4 regions of the Lysinibacillus sp. FSL M8-0134 genome follow, and region 4 is predicted to be linked to each of the others. Evidence: riboswitches for the same ligand, from Rfam matches in the RefSeq annotation. Region 4 holds a riboswitch; each other region holds the start of a gene.
The links. Region 4 has a riboswitch for thiamine pyrophosphate ahead of MKY49_RS11700 (ABC transporter substrate-binding protein). Riboswitches for the same ligand answer to the same signal wherever they lie in the genome.

Region 1: it holds a riboswitch for thiamine pyrophosphate, as region 4 does, so the genes downstream of both, thiC (phosphomethylpyrimidine synthase ThiC) here and MKY49_RS11700 (ABC transporter substrate-binding protein) in region 4, are expected to answer to the same signal.
Region 2: it holds a riboswitch for thiamine pyrophosphate, as region 4 does, so the genes downstream of both, thiM (hydroxyethylthiazole kinase) here and MKY49_RS11700 (ABC transporter substrate-binding protein) in region 4, are expected to answer to the same signal.
Region 3: it holds a riboswitch for thiamine pyrophosphate, as region 4 does, so the genes downstream of both, thiW (energy coupling factor transporter S component ThiW) here and MKY49_RS11700 (ABC transporter substrate-binding protein) in region 4, are expected to answer to the same signal.

What each region holds. Positions count from the first base shown of each region.
Region 1 is NZ_JBBPAJ010000001.1:143,822-147,003, forward strand. Features, by position in the region: gene MKY49_RS00735 (methyl-accepting chemotaxis protein) at 1-435, shown strand, start outside; gene MKY49_RS00740 (AEC family transporter) at 541-1,470, shown strand; TPP riboswitch at 1,549-1,663, shown strand; gene thiC (phosphomethylpyrimidine synthase ThiC) at 1,804-3,182, shown strand, end outside.
Region 2 is NZ_JBBPAJ010000001.1:3,246,005-3,249,186, reverse strand. Features, by position in the region: gene thiE (thiamine phosphate synthase) at 1-134, opposite strand, end outside; gene thiD (bifunctional hydroxymethylpyrimidine kinase/phosphomethylpyrimidine kinase) at 124-948, opposite strand; gene thiM (hydroxyethylthiazole kinase) at 936-1,703, opposite strand; TPP riboswitch at 1,785-1,883, opposite strand; gene mbcS (acyl-CoA synthetase MbcS) at 2,074-3,182, shown strand, end outside.
Region 3 is NZ_JBBPAJ010000001.1:786,307-789,488, forward strand. Features, by position in the region: gene thiW (energy coupling factor transporter S component ThiW) at 620-1,120, opposite strand; TPP riboswitch at 1,213-1,320, opposite strand; gene MKY49_RS03835 (MFS transporter) at 1,386-2,582, opposite strand; gene MKY49_RS03840 (ABC transporter substrate-binding protein) at 2,924-3,182, opposite strand, start outside.
Region 4 is NZ_JBBPAJ010000001.1:2,300,255-2,303,436, reverse strand. Features, by position in the region: gene parC (DNA topoisomerase IV subunit A) at 1-1,056, shown strand, start outside; TPP riboswitch at 1,185-1,295, shown strand; gene MKY49_RS11700 (ABC transporter substrate-binding protein) at 1,453-2,448, shown strand; gene MKY49_RS11695 (thiamine-binding protein) at 2,449-2,739, shown strand; gene MKY49_RS11690 (ABC transporter permease) at 2,739-3,182, shown strand, end outside.

The sequences.
Region 1 (3,182 bases), 2.2 Mb from region 4:
GTAAGAAAGTTAGCCGAGCAATCTAAAAGTGAAACAGAAATTATTAAGAATACAGTAGAAAGCATCCTTGAAAATTCACAGCAAACAGTTGCTGTCATTGCATCTAATGCGGATTTAATGCAATCTCAAAATGAATCCGTACAAAGTACACAACTGGCATTTAAAGATAACAGTGATTTGTCACGTTCAATTGCAGCCTCTATTAGTGAATTAATGAGTAAGCTATCGAGTATGTTAGAGCATAAAAATCAAGCGATTATGGCCATCCAAAGCATATCAGCAATTTCAGAGGAAACGGCTGCCTCAGCTGAACAAGTAAGTGCATCTGCAATGGATCAACAAGCAGAGTTACAAAAAGTAGCCGAGTCTATACAAAATATGAACGATATTTCCAATGAACTGCAAGAAGTCGTGAATCGTTTTAAATTAGCGTAAAATGAAGGGCTGCCTAAACAAATAGGCAGTCTTTTTTTATTGGAAGAGACATTGACCTAGTAGAAATTCGGCACTACTATAAAAGAAGGGAAGGGGGTCATCGAAATGATGTATCTCGGAATGATTTTCTTTCAAATTGTTGCACCTATTTTAGTGTTACTTATAGTAGGTGCTATCTTACAAAAGAGATTTCGCTTTAATTTAAAAGCGTTGTCTCAGCTTATTACATATTGCTTTATGCCAGCAGCTGTTTTTGTAAATTTATATGAGACGAGTGTAGAGCTGTCTGTACTGGCAGAGGTCGGATTGTTTATTGTGCTTTTTATTGGGAGCCAAATGCTACTCAGTCACCTTTTTGCGAAGTGGCTTGGTTTAGTTAAAACAGAGGCAGCAGTTTTTAAAAATAGTGTTGTGCTCATTAACTCTGGGAACTATGGCATTCCGGTAGCTCAAATGATTTTTGTAACACAACCTATTGGTGTAGCGATTCAGGTCATCCTTGTAATCTTTCAAAATATGACAACTTATACATATGGTTTGTATAATTTAATTTCCTCTACCAAATCAGGAATGACGATTATTAAAGATTTTTTTAAAATGCCCATCATTCATGCGTTGATTATTGGTGTAGCCATGAACTATTTTAATATCGGTATTCCACAGTTTATTAAAATACCAATAGACCATGTAGCAGATGGCTTTATTGCTGTGGCACTAATCACGTTAGGTGCGCAATTATCGCAGCTTGAAATCAAATCTATGTTTAATAAAACGGTTTTCGTCAGCTGCTTCACACGTTTAATTGTCGGACCAGCCGTAGCTTTAGCCATTATTTTTTTATTGGGGTTAGATGGAGTTGTCGCTCAATCACTATTTATAGCCAGTGCTTTCCCGACATCCCGCAATAGCTCTAGTCTAGCATTGGAATACGATGTGGAATCGGCAACAGCTGCCCAAACTGTTTTATTTTCAACTATTGTCAGCTGTATAACGGTAACAATAGTGATTTATCTTGCGGACGTATTATTTGCTTAATCAATAGAATATTAAAAAATAATGAATGGAAAACTTCCATCTCATAGTAATATCTGCTACACTAGCATCAAACTAAATAGTATTAACTAGGGGAGTCTGATGAGTCAGGCTGAGAGGGAAACGCTTAGAGGTTTCTTGACCCTTTGGACCTGATCTGGCTCATACCAGCGTGGGAAAGTTAAGAAACTATTGCATAGTATGTGTATGCAATTTCAACCTTTACATTCGTGGCCGGATCCAAATAATTATTTTGGATTCGGCCTTTATTTATTTGTTAGGGTGAGCTAGATCCGGTCCTTGTAACAAAAAACATTTAAGGGAGAGAAGTAGCTCATGTCAGCAATTAGTGAAAAGAACATTACGATTATGTCTAGCTTTGAAGGAAGCAAAAAGGTGTATGTTGAAGGTTCCCGTCCGGATATTTTAGTACCAATGCGAGAAATTGCATTAAGTCCGACAACAGGAAGCTTTGGAAATGAAGAAAACGCCCCTATTCGAGTATATGATACGAGTGGTCCCTATACAGATCCATCTTATCAAGTAGATATTACAAAAGGTTTACCTGCCTTACGAAGTGGATGGATTCAAGAGCGAGGAGATGTAGAAGCATATGAGGGCCGCTCTATAAAACCGGAGGATAATGGTTTTCGTCGTGCAGATGATCCGCGTAATCATGAAAATGTCTTTCCTGAATTGGCAAGAAAGCCTTTACGAGCAAAAAAAGGGAGAAATGTAACGCAGCTGCATTATGCAAGACAGGGGATTATTACACCTGAAATGGAGTTTGTAGCGATACGTGAAAATATGGATCCAGAATTTGTCCGATCTGAAATTGCAGCTGGGCGCGCTATTATGCCTTCTAATATTAATCATCCAGAGGCGGAGCCAATGATCATCGGTCGTAACTTCCATGTGAAAATCAATGCCAATATTGGGAATTCCGCGGTATCGTCTTCTATAGCAGAAGAGGTTGAAAAAATGACATGGGCAACACGCTGGGGTGCTGATAATATTATGGATCTTTCAACAGGTAAGCATATTCATACAACGAGAGAATGGATTATTCGAAATGCAGCGGTACCAGTGGGGACAGTGCCAATTTATCAAGCATTGGAAAAGGTAAATGGCGTAGCAGAGGATTTAACGTGGGAAGTTTACCGTGATACGCTTATTGAGCAAGCCGAGCAGGGTGTAGATTATTTCACGATTCATGCAGGTGTACTATTACGCTATGTTCCCCTTACAGCTAATCGTGTAACGGGAATTGTATCTCGTGGTGGTTCTATTATGGCACAGTGGTGTTTATATCATCATCAAGAGAATTTCCTTTATACTCATTTTGAGGAAATCTGTGAAATTATGAAGACTTATGATGTTGCTTTTTCTTTAGGTGATGGCCTACGTCCAGGTTCAATTGCAGACGCCAATGATGAAGCCCAATTTGCAGAGCTTGAAACACTAGGTGAACTAACACAGATTGCGTGGAAACATGATGTTCAAGTGATGGTGGAGGGGCCAGGTCATGTACCGATGCATCTGATTAAAGAAAACATGGACAAGCAATTAGAAGTTTGTAAGGAGGCGCCTTTTTATACGTTAGGTCCACTTACAACGGATATTGCTCCAGGCTATGACCACATTACATCGGCTATTGGGGCAGCGATGATTGGCTGGTTTGGGACAGCAATGCTCTGCTATGTGACACCAAAGGA
Region 2 (3,182 bases), 950 kb from region 4:
TGGGAACCTTTTTCTCGAAATTGAAACATGGTAATTCCAGCTTGCAACGCTCTCTCTAGTACATGAAGGGGATTCTGATGACTAACATTGCTTGTGCCCATAATAAAATAAAGTTGTAAATCCTCACGTTTCATAAATCAACACCTCACAGGAATCCTTATGCAGTTGATAAGCAAAATGATTTGTTGGTCCATAACCATGACCAATAGATAAATCATGTAAAATTGCTAATTGAATAAATTTTTTAGCTTCGATAATTGCCTTATCCATCGCAAAACCTTGACCAAGAAAAGCAGTGATTGCTGCTGAAAATGTGCAACCTGTGCCATGGGTATTGGACGTTTGGATACGTGGAGTTTGCATAGAAAAAGATTTACCGTTTTGAAAAAATACATAATCAATAGCAAAATTTGGATCTGCTAAATGGCCACCTTTAAGAATGACGCAATGTACACCTAATTGAAAAAAACCTTGAGCTACTTCACGTATATCTGAAACATCATGTATTTTTCTCCCTGTCAGAGCCTCTGCTTCAGGGATATTGGGGGTAACGATCGTAGCAAGTGGTAGTAGAGAAGAGCGCATTGCTTCAATAGCTTCTTGCAGTAATAAGCTTTCTCCACCCTTTGCAATCATTACTGGATCAACAATTAGTGGGATGTTTTGATTATGAATCATATGTGCGATAGCTTTAATAATATCAGAGGAATAAAGCATCCCTGTTTTAATTGCAGCAATTGAAAAATCTTCGATTAAAGCTTGAAATTGTTTTTCAACAAAGGAGTGATCAATAGGGAAAACTCCTGACACACCCATTGTATTTTGTGCTGTCAAAGCTGTAATTACTGAAGTACCAAACACCCCTAATTCCTGAAATGTTTTTAAATCAGCCTGTATGCCTGCACCGCCACCACTATCTGAGCCTGCAATCGTCGTTACAATATGCATGAAGCTTCACCATCCTTCGATAGGCGATAAAGAGCATTTAGTAAAGCTATTTGGAAATCACCAATATCTGATGTAAACGCTGACGCCAGTACCGCAGCTTTTTTATAGTAAGTTAATGTGTCCGCTAATTGTCTGTATGGATTATGGCCTGCAATATAGGCGGCACCGCAAATAGCACTAAGTAAACAGCCTGTCCCTGTTACCTCGGTCATTTGCATATTCCCGCCATTTATCCATTGGCTATCCACACCATCTGTTATAAAATCTCGTTCTCCTGTTATGATAACAATGCATTGATAATGTTGGGCTAATAAAATCGCCTCTTCTTCTAAAGCAATGGAGCCATTCCCACTATCGACACCTTTTTGTTGCCAGTCAACATTGGCTATTGCTGCTAGTTCCCCAACATTACAACGAATGACCGAAAAATGTACTTCCTCAAGCAAGTATCGTACCGTTTCTTTTCGATAAGTAGTGGCACCAGCACCGACAGGATCTAAAATGACTGGAATTCCAAGTTTATTGGCCATTTTGCCTGCTAACAACATTGATTCTTTAGTTCGATCATTGAGTGTACCGATGTTAATTAACAAGGCTTGAGCGAGTGCTACCATTTCCTCTACCTCACGGCTATCATCGGCCATAACCGGGGAAGCGCCTATTGCTAATAAACCATTTGCTTGGAAATTTGCTACCACATAATTTGTAATACAATGAATCAGTGGTTGCTGTTGACGAATTGTTTGAAATATCATCGTAGTCCTCCTTTATGGATGGACGTAAGCATGCAAAAAAGGCTCTTTTTGTGTAAAAATGCACGAAAAAGAGCCTTTCATCAATAGATGTTTATTGCTCCCTACGTCAGTATTAACTAACAGGTTCAAAGGGTCAGGTTTTACCTTCTCAACTCTTGACGAGTCCCCCTGCAATCTTGCTTTTAGTTGACCAAAATGTACCATACTTTTCAATTGTATTCAATAGCAAGTTTACCTATCGACAAAATGTGACCGATGCCATATAGCAGAGTATGATAGTTGTCATGACTTTTCCAAAATTAAGCGCAAACCATTGAAAATGCTGAAAAAAGAGTTTTATAATGTGTCATAGCAAAAGGGGGCATTTGCCATGAAGAGACAAGATTTAGTTGCACCAGAATGGTATAACATAACAGATGAAATTGAAAAATATGCTCAAGATACAACAAAAAATGCATTAATTATTTACGAGGAAAATAAGGATGTACAATTTATTACATATGCATATTTACTTGAAAGGGCAAATCAAGCTGCACACGTATTCACGATGCAAGGTTTATCAAAAGGTGATGTGATTTTAGTGATGGTACCTCGTTCAGTGGAAGCATATATTGTATATATTGCAGCATTGAAAGCTGGATTAACTATTATTCCGAGCTCAGAAATGCTAAGAACTAAAGACATTGAATATCGCATCAAGCATGCGAATGCTAAAGGAATTGTTGCTTACGAGCCTTATATTGATCAATTTGATCAGGTGAACAATTTACAAGGAATGCAACAATTTGTTATAGGGAAGGCCCATGAACCTTGGCAACCACTTTTAGAAAAAATGCGCATTCAACCTACAACTTACATAAGTTCTTCTCCAACAAAAAGTACAGATACTGCATTCTTAGCTTATACAAGTGGTACAACAGGAAACCCAAAAGCAGCTGTACATACTCATAGCTGGGGCTATGCACATTTACGAACAACAGCACCACACTGGTTAGGTGTGCAAGAAGATGATATTGTTTGGGCGACAGCAGCACCAGGTTGGCAAAAATGGATTTGGAGTCCGTTTCTAGCAACATTAGGGAGTGGTGCTACTGCATTTGTATATAAGGGGAAATTTGATGCATCTACCTATCTAAGGTTACTCGAAAAATTTAAAATAAATGTTTTATGTTGCACACCTACAGAATATCGTTTTATGGCAGCACTAGAACATTTACATGAATTCGATTTAACGGCACTTCGTCAAGCTGTATCAGCAGGAGAGCCTTTGAATAGCGAGGTCATTAACGTATTTTCGAAGACTTTCGATTTGCAAGTCCGAGATGGCTACGGTCAGACGGAAAACACATTACTTGTTGGCACAATGGTTGGAATGGAAGCTAGAATTGGTTCTATGGGAAAACCAACTCCTGGCAATAAGGTTGAAATTATAGACGATTTCGGTAACCCTGTTGCTGTTGGAGAAGTTGGCGATATTGC
Region 3 (3,182 bases), 1.5 Mb from region 4:
GTAAGGGAAAGCGCTCCAAGGAGTGGTGTATTCGCTCCAAAAGTAAGGGAAAGAGCTCCAAGGAGTGTTGTATCCGCTCCAAAAGTAAGGGAAAGCGCTCCAAGAAGTGATGTATCCGCTCCAAAAGTAAGGGAAAGCGCTCCAAGGAGTGGTGTATCCGCTCGAAAAGTAAGGGAAAGCGCTCCAAGGAGACAGGTCTCCGCTCGAAAGTAAGGAGAAGCGCTCCAAGGAGTGGTGTATCCGCTCGAAAAGTAAGGGAAAGCGCTCTAAGGGTTGGAGTATCCGCTCCAAAAGTAAAGGAAAGCGCTCCAAAAAGTGGTGTATCCGCTCATAAAGTGAAGGGAAGCGCTCCAAAGAGTGTTGTATCCGCTCCAAAAGTAAGGGAAAGCGCTTCAAGGGTGTTGTATCCGCTCCAAAAGGAAGGAGAAGCGTTCCAAGGGTTGGAGTATCCGCTCCAAAAGTAAAGGAAAGCGCTCCAAATATGAGGGAAAGCGCTCCAAGGAGACAGGTAAGCGCTCCAAAAGCAAATGTCCTCGCTCTAAAAGAACAAACAAAGTTATCATCAGATATAATTAAATTTCTCCATCTAATACTATATAAAAACACAGAACCCGTTCACTCAATAAAGTGAAGAATTAAAGCTCTTTACTAGGACGGTCTTCCGCAAACTGTTAGCAATCACTACGCCTAAAAGAGCACCTATAGTACTGGATGTTAAAAAGGCTGGCATGAAGAATAAGGCAGCTACGGAGGTCCCCATTAGTAACTTTGCATAAGGTACAGCAATCAGTGAAGCAAGAATTCCTGTTCCAATGATTTCGCCAATGCCAGCTAACCACATTTTACTGCTGTATTTATAAGCGAGAGCAGCACATAATGCGCCAATAACACTGCCAGGGATCGCTAATAATGATCCTGTCCCTGTAAGGATTCGAATGATGGCAGTAACAAAGGCAATTAGGACTGTAGGAACTGGCCCTAATAGAATTGCACCTACCACGTTAATTGCATGCTGGATGGGAAAGGCACGTGCAATTCCTGTCGGGATGGAGACAAAGGTAGAGCCTGCTACGGCAATAGCTACTAATAAAGCCATGACCGTTAATTTACGAATTGACATCAAGTTCACTCCTTTTGATAAAGTTTCACTAGGGAAATAAAAAGGCCGCTACCTAAAAACAATAGGAAGCGGCCTCGCGTATACAATGATAATAGCAAGTAGCGCCACTTCCCTCCGCTAGTATGAACTAGATCAGGTTCAAAGGGTCCGTATCTAAACATATACGTCTCAGCCTTTTAAAGACTCCCCTAGTGGTTAATTTTATTTAATTAGTTGACCAACATTAATGTAACATACTGCTAAAAATAGTCAATGATTTTTCAGACTACTTTGTATCTGGATGCATTAAATGAGGTGCTTTTTTCAATGTCCAGACAAGCGCAAGGAAGAAACATGCTAATAATATGATGGAGCCAAAAATATACGGGCTGTTCATATTCCAGTCGAATAATAGACCTGCTAATGCTGGTCCAATCATATTACCAAGACTCATATAAGCATTATTCAAGCCTGCAGCAAATCCCTGTTCTTTCTCTGCAAGCTTTGAGATTAGCGTATTAACAGCTGGTCGAATTAGTGTTGTTGCTGTAGAGAAAATAGTTGCTACAACTAATATAAGGGCAAACCCAGAAACGAATAATATTAAGAAAATAGCAACGGATGCAATAAATAAATTGACTAATACGACTTTCATTTCACCAAAACGATTAAATAGTGGTGTAATAATAAACATTTGTACAACGACCCCAAAAGCACCACCGACAACTAAAATAATCGCGATATCTACGGGTGTGTAATTAAACTTTTCTGTCACGAATAAGGACAAAGTCGTTTGGAAATTAGCAATGCCGAACGAGAACACGAGCATAATTATGAGCATAACAAAATAAGGCATATGTATGGAACGAGCCATTTGCTTCGCCAGATTGTCTTGCTTTTGTTTCTGCTGAGCAGTGTTTGGTTTGGTAGAAGGTAATAAAAAGTAAGATAAAATAGATGCTACAATGGCAGCAGCTCCAGCTGTGAAAAATGGGAAGTGTAAGCTTACCTTTGCCAAAAAGCCACCAATACCAGGTCCTATCATAAAACCAAGAGACATAGCAGCACCTAACATACCCATTCCTTTCCCACGTTCTTCATAGGTTGTGACGTCGGCTACAAAAGCCATAATAGGAGGTGCAACAAATGCAGAACCAAGACCACCTAAAAAGCGTGCTAGAAAGAGCATCCATACGTCTGTAGCAAGGCCAAAGCCGATTTGTGCAAGACCTGTCACGATAAGACCGAAAATAATTAAATTTTTTCGACCATACTGATCCGAAAGATTCCCAGCAATTGGAGAAAATACGAATTGAGCTAAGGCGAACGTTGCAATAAGCATACCTAGAACTTGTCCTGCTGCACCGAATATTTTTAAGTACTCAGGCATGACAGGAATAATAATCCCAATACTCCCCATTGCGATAAACATGTTAAACATTAAAATATACAAAGCCGCCTTATTGGACTTCTGCTGGGTCATCGAATAAACCCCCTTTTTTTGTAATCAAATATAGTACAGTCTATCATAAAGAATTATCGCTTGGCTATTAGTTAAGATTATTGAAGTGGTTCGATATTTAGAATGGTTTTCCACAAAAGTTTTCTTCTTAGGTTATTTAAGATGACATGTGATGCTATATTTCTAAGTTTTAAATAATAAATTATTCATTTGACAATTGCATGATAGAAGGGGTATGTGAAAATGTGGTCATATACTAAAGTTTCTGTGACAGAAAGAACTGAATTGTTTTTTAACTATAATGAATATGCATGCAGATAAAAACTAGCGAATTGGTGTGTGAACCAATTCGCTAGTTTAAATTATCGTATACTCATTTTAAATTCTAAAAACAATTCATTATATTTTCCTAAATAGTCTGGCCCTAAGTTTTTATAGACCTCTAATGTTTCTCGTTGTTCCTCTGAAGGGTAATAGCGTTCATCAGAAACAACTTCTTCATCCATTAAGTCCATCGCTGCAATATTAGGCGTAGAATAGCCCACATAATCGGCATTTTGAGCACCAGATTCAGCACTTAGCATAAAGTTGATAAAGGCATGGGCACCATCGATATTTTTC
Region 4 (3,182 bases):
GAGGCAAAGCTTGTACGTGTCATTAAACAAGAATTGCTTGATATTAAGAAACGCTTTACAGAGCCTCGTCGCTCAAGAATTGAGCAAGAAATTGAAGAGATTAAAATTACCTTAGATGTTCTTGTACCAAGTGAAGAGGTTGTCGTAACCGTAACGAAGGATGGCTATATTAAACGTACTTCGACACGTTCACATGCCGCCTCGAATGGTCAGGATTTTGCGATGAAGGATTCGGATTACTTATTGTATGAAGCAACCTTAAATACACAGCACCATTTACTCCTATTTACAAATCGAGGCAATTATATTTATCAGCCTGTTCATGAGCTGCCAGATATTCGCTGGAAGGATCTTGGTCAGCATATTTCAAGTATCGTGCCAACGGGTGAAGATGAGTCAATTATCGCTGTATATGGCTTTGAAACATTTGATCAACCAAATACGTACATCTTCACTGCGACAAAGGATGGTCAAATTAAACGCTCTCCACTTGCCGATTACGCGGTGACACGTTATTCAAAACCAATTAAAACGATGAATGTGAAGGCTGGCGATGCCATGATCTATGCAGCGTTTGTGACGGATGACGTGGAATTGATGTTAACAACAGATACGGCTTATTCAATTCGTTTCCCAATGGAGGAATTACCAGTAACAGGTGTAAAAACAGGCGGAGTAAAGGGCATTACGCTAAAAGATGGGGAAGCCTTAGTCGGTGTGAATGTGCTACAACCTGATCAAACGCAATATGTTGTCATTGTGACACAGCGTGGGGCTGTTAAGAAAATGAATGTCGCAGAGGTTGAAGTAGCCAGTCGTGCAAAACGTGGTCTAAAAGTATTAACAGAATTAAAAGCAAATCCGCACCGCATTGTGGCCGTTATTCAAGCAACAGATGAGGAGCAGATTGTTATTGAAACAGAAAAAGGCGTGCAAGAGGTGTTAGATGTCCAAGCATTGACTCGTGCTGATCGCCATTCCAATGGATCGTTTAAAGTGGATATCGCAACAGATGGGGCTATTTCCCATGTTCTAACGACCAAAAAGGAACAATAACCAAGCTTTTTTAACGCCCAGTCTCTTTTGTGAGCTGGGCTTTTTTTGGTGTAAAACGGTTAAACCAAATTAGTACCTTGTCTTTTAAGAGTAACTATGGGTATAATAATCAACGAAAAGTTCATAGCGAAAGAATGTAGGGGGGCTAGTAGTTGCTAGCTGAGATTGTGTCCGATAGACGCTGACCCTTTGAACCTGATTTGGCTCGTACCAGCGTAGGGAACATCTATTCAAAAAAGCAAAGTTTTGAAGATTGATTGCAATTTACGTCTGGGAGGAATCCTAGGCGTTTTTTTATATTTTCAAACACCTCTTGCCCATCGTATTTACGCTTTCTTTCTGGTGACACGCATTCCTTTATGAACACTTTCATATTACAAACTGGGAGGACCTAGCATGAAAAAATGGTTATTTATTCTATTGGCTGCACTTGTAACATTAGTGGGCTGTAGTGACAAGGAGGACAAGCAGGCAACTGATAAGCTAAAAAAGGTGTCAGTAGTACTGGATTGGACTCCGAATACAAATCATACAGGGCTGTATGTCGCGAAAAAGCTTGGTTATTTTGAGGAACAAGGCTTAGATGTTGATATTATGATGCCAGGGGAAGCGGGAGCAGATCAGCTTGTAGCTTCTGGTAAGGCAGAATTTGGGGTAAGCTATCAGGAAGGCATCACACAGGCACGTGTCCAGGATGTACCACTTGTTTCGATTGCCGCCATCATTCAGCATAATACATCGGGCTTTGCTTCGATTGCTTCTAAAGGGATTACCTCACCAAAGGATTTCGAAGGTAAAACTTATGGCGGTTGGGGAGCCCCACTAGAGCAAGCGGTACTCCAATCGTTAATGCAAACAGAAAATGCCGATATTAATCAATTAGATATTGTCAATGCAGGTGATTTAGATTTCTTCACGATGATGGAAAAAGATATTGATTTTGCGTGGATTTATTATGCATGGACAGGTATTGAGGCAGAGCTTCGTGGGGAAAAGATTAATATGTTGTATTTAACGGATTATAGTGATCAGTTGGATTATTATACGCCTGTATTGGCTACTAATGAAAAAATGATAAAGGACAATCCTGATGTTGTAAAAGCCTTTGTTGCAGCTGCTTCTAAAGGTTATGAATACGCAATCGAGCATCCGAGTGAGGCTGCAGATATTTTGCTAGAAGCGGCACCTGACTTAGATAAAGATTTAGTGCATAAAAGTCAAGAATGGTTAGCTGATAAATATCAGGACGATGCGAAGCAATGGGGAGAGCAAAAGCTTTCTGTATGGGAAAACTATGCTAATTGGATGTCTAGCAACAAGGTATTAGAGGGCGAGTTTGATGCAAAGCAAGCCTTTACGAATGATTTCTTACCTAAAAAGGAGGCCAAATAAATGGCAAATTCATTAATCAGTGTCCAAATTATCCCGAAAACAGAGAAATATGAGGATGTCATTCCTTATGTGGATGCAGCCATTGCTGTGATTGATGCATCTGGTGTGAAATATGAAGTACATCCGCTAGAAACGACGATGGAAGGTGAGCTGTCAACATTGCTTCAACTTATTGAGAAAATGAATGACAAGATGATAGAGCTTGGTGCTATTAATGTGATTACACAAGTGAAAATACTCTATCAGCCAACTGGTATTACCATGGATACATTAACGGAGAAATATCAGTAATGAAACAAGCGTTTCAAAAGGGAAGGACGATCATCTTTATCGCCTTCCTCTTATTCATCTGGGAACTAGTCGTGCATGTGGCTGAAGTTCCCCATTGGCTTCTACCTGCACCAAGTCGTATTCTGATGGAAGGCTTTCAGTCGTATCCAACCTTTTTACCACATGCTTTGGCTACGGTGCAATTGGCCATATTAGGCCTTGCTATTGGTATTGTTTGTGGTTTAACGGTAGCTATTGTGTTGCATCGATTTTCGTTTATTCGGGAGTTGTTTTATCCGATTTTGATCATGTCGCAAAATATCCCAATACTTGTCTTAGCACCGCTCCTCATAATATGGTTTGGCTTTGGCTTATTACCAAAGCTCATTATTATTTGCCTTGTGTGCTTTTTCCCGATAGTCATTGCGGCCATGGACGGATTTCGTCAAACTTCACCTGAATTA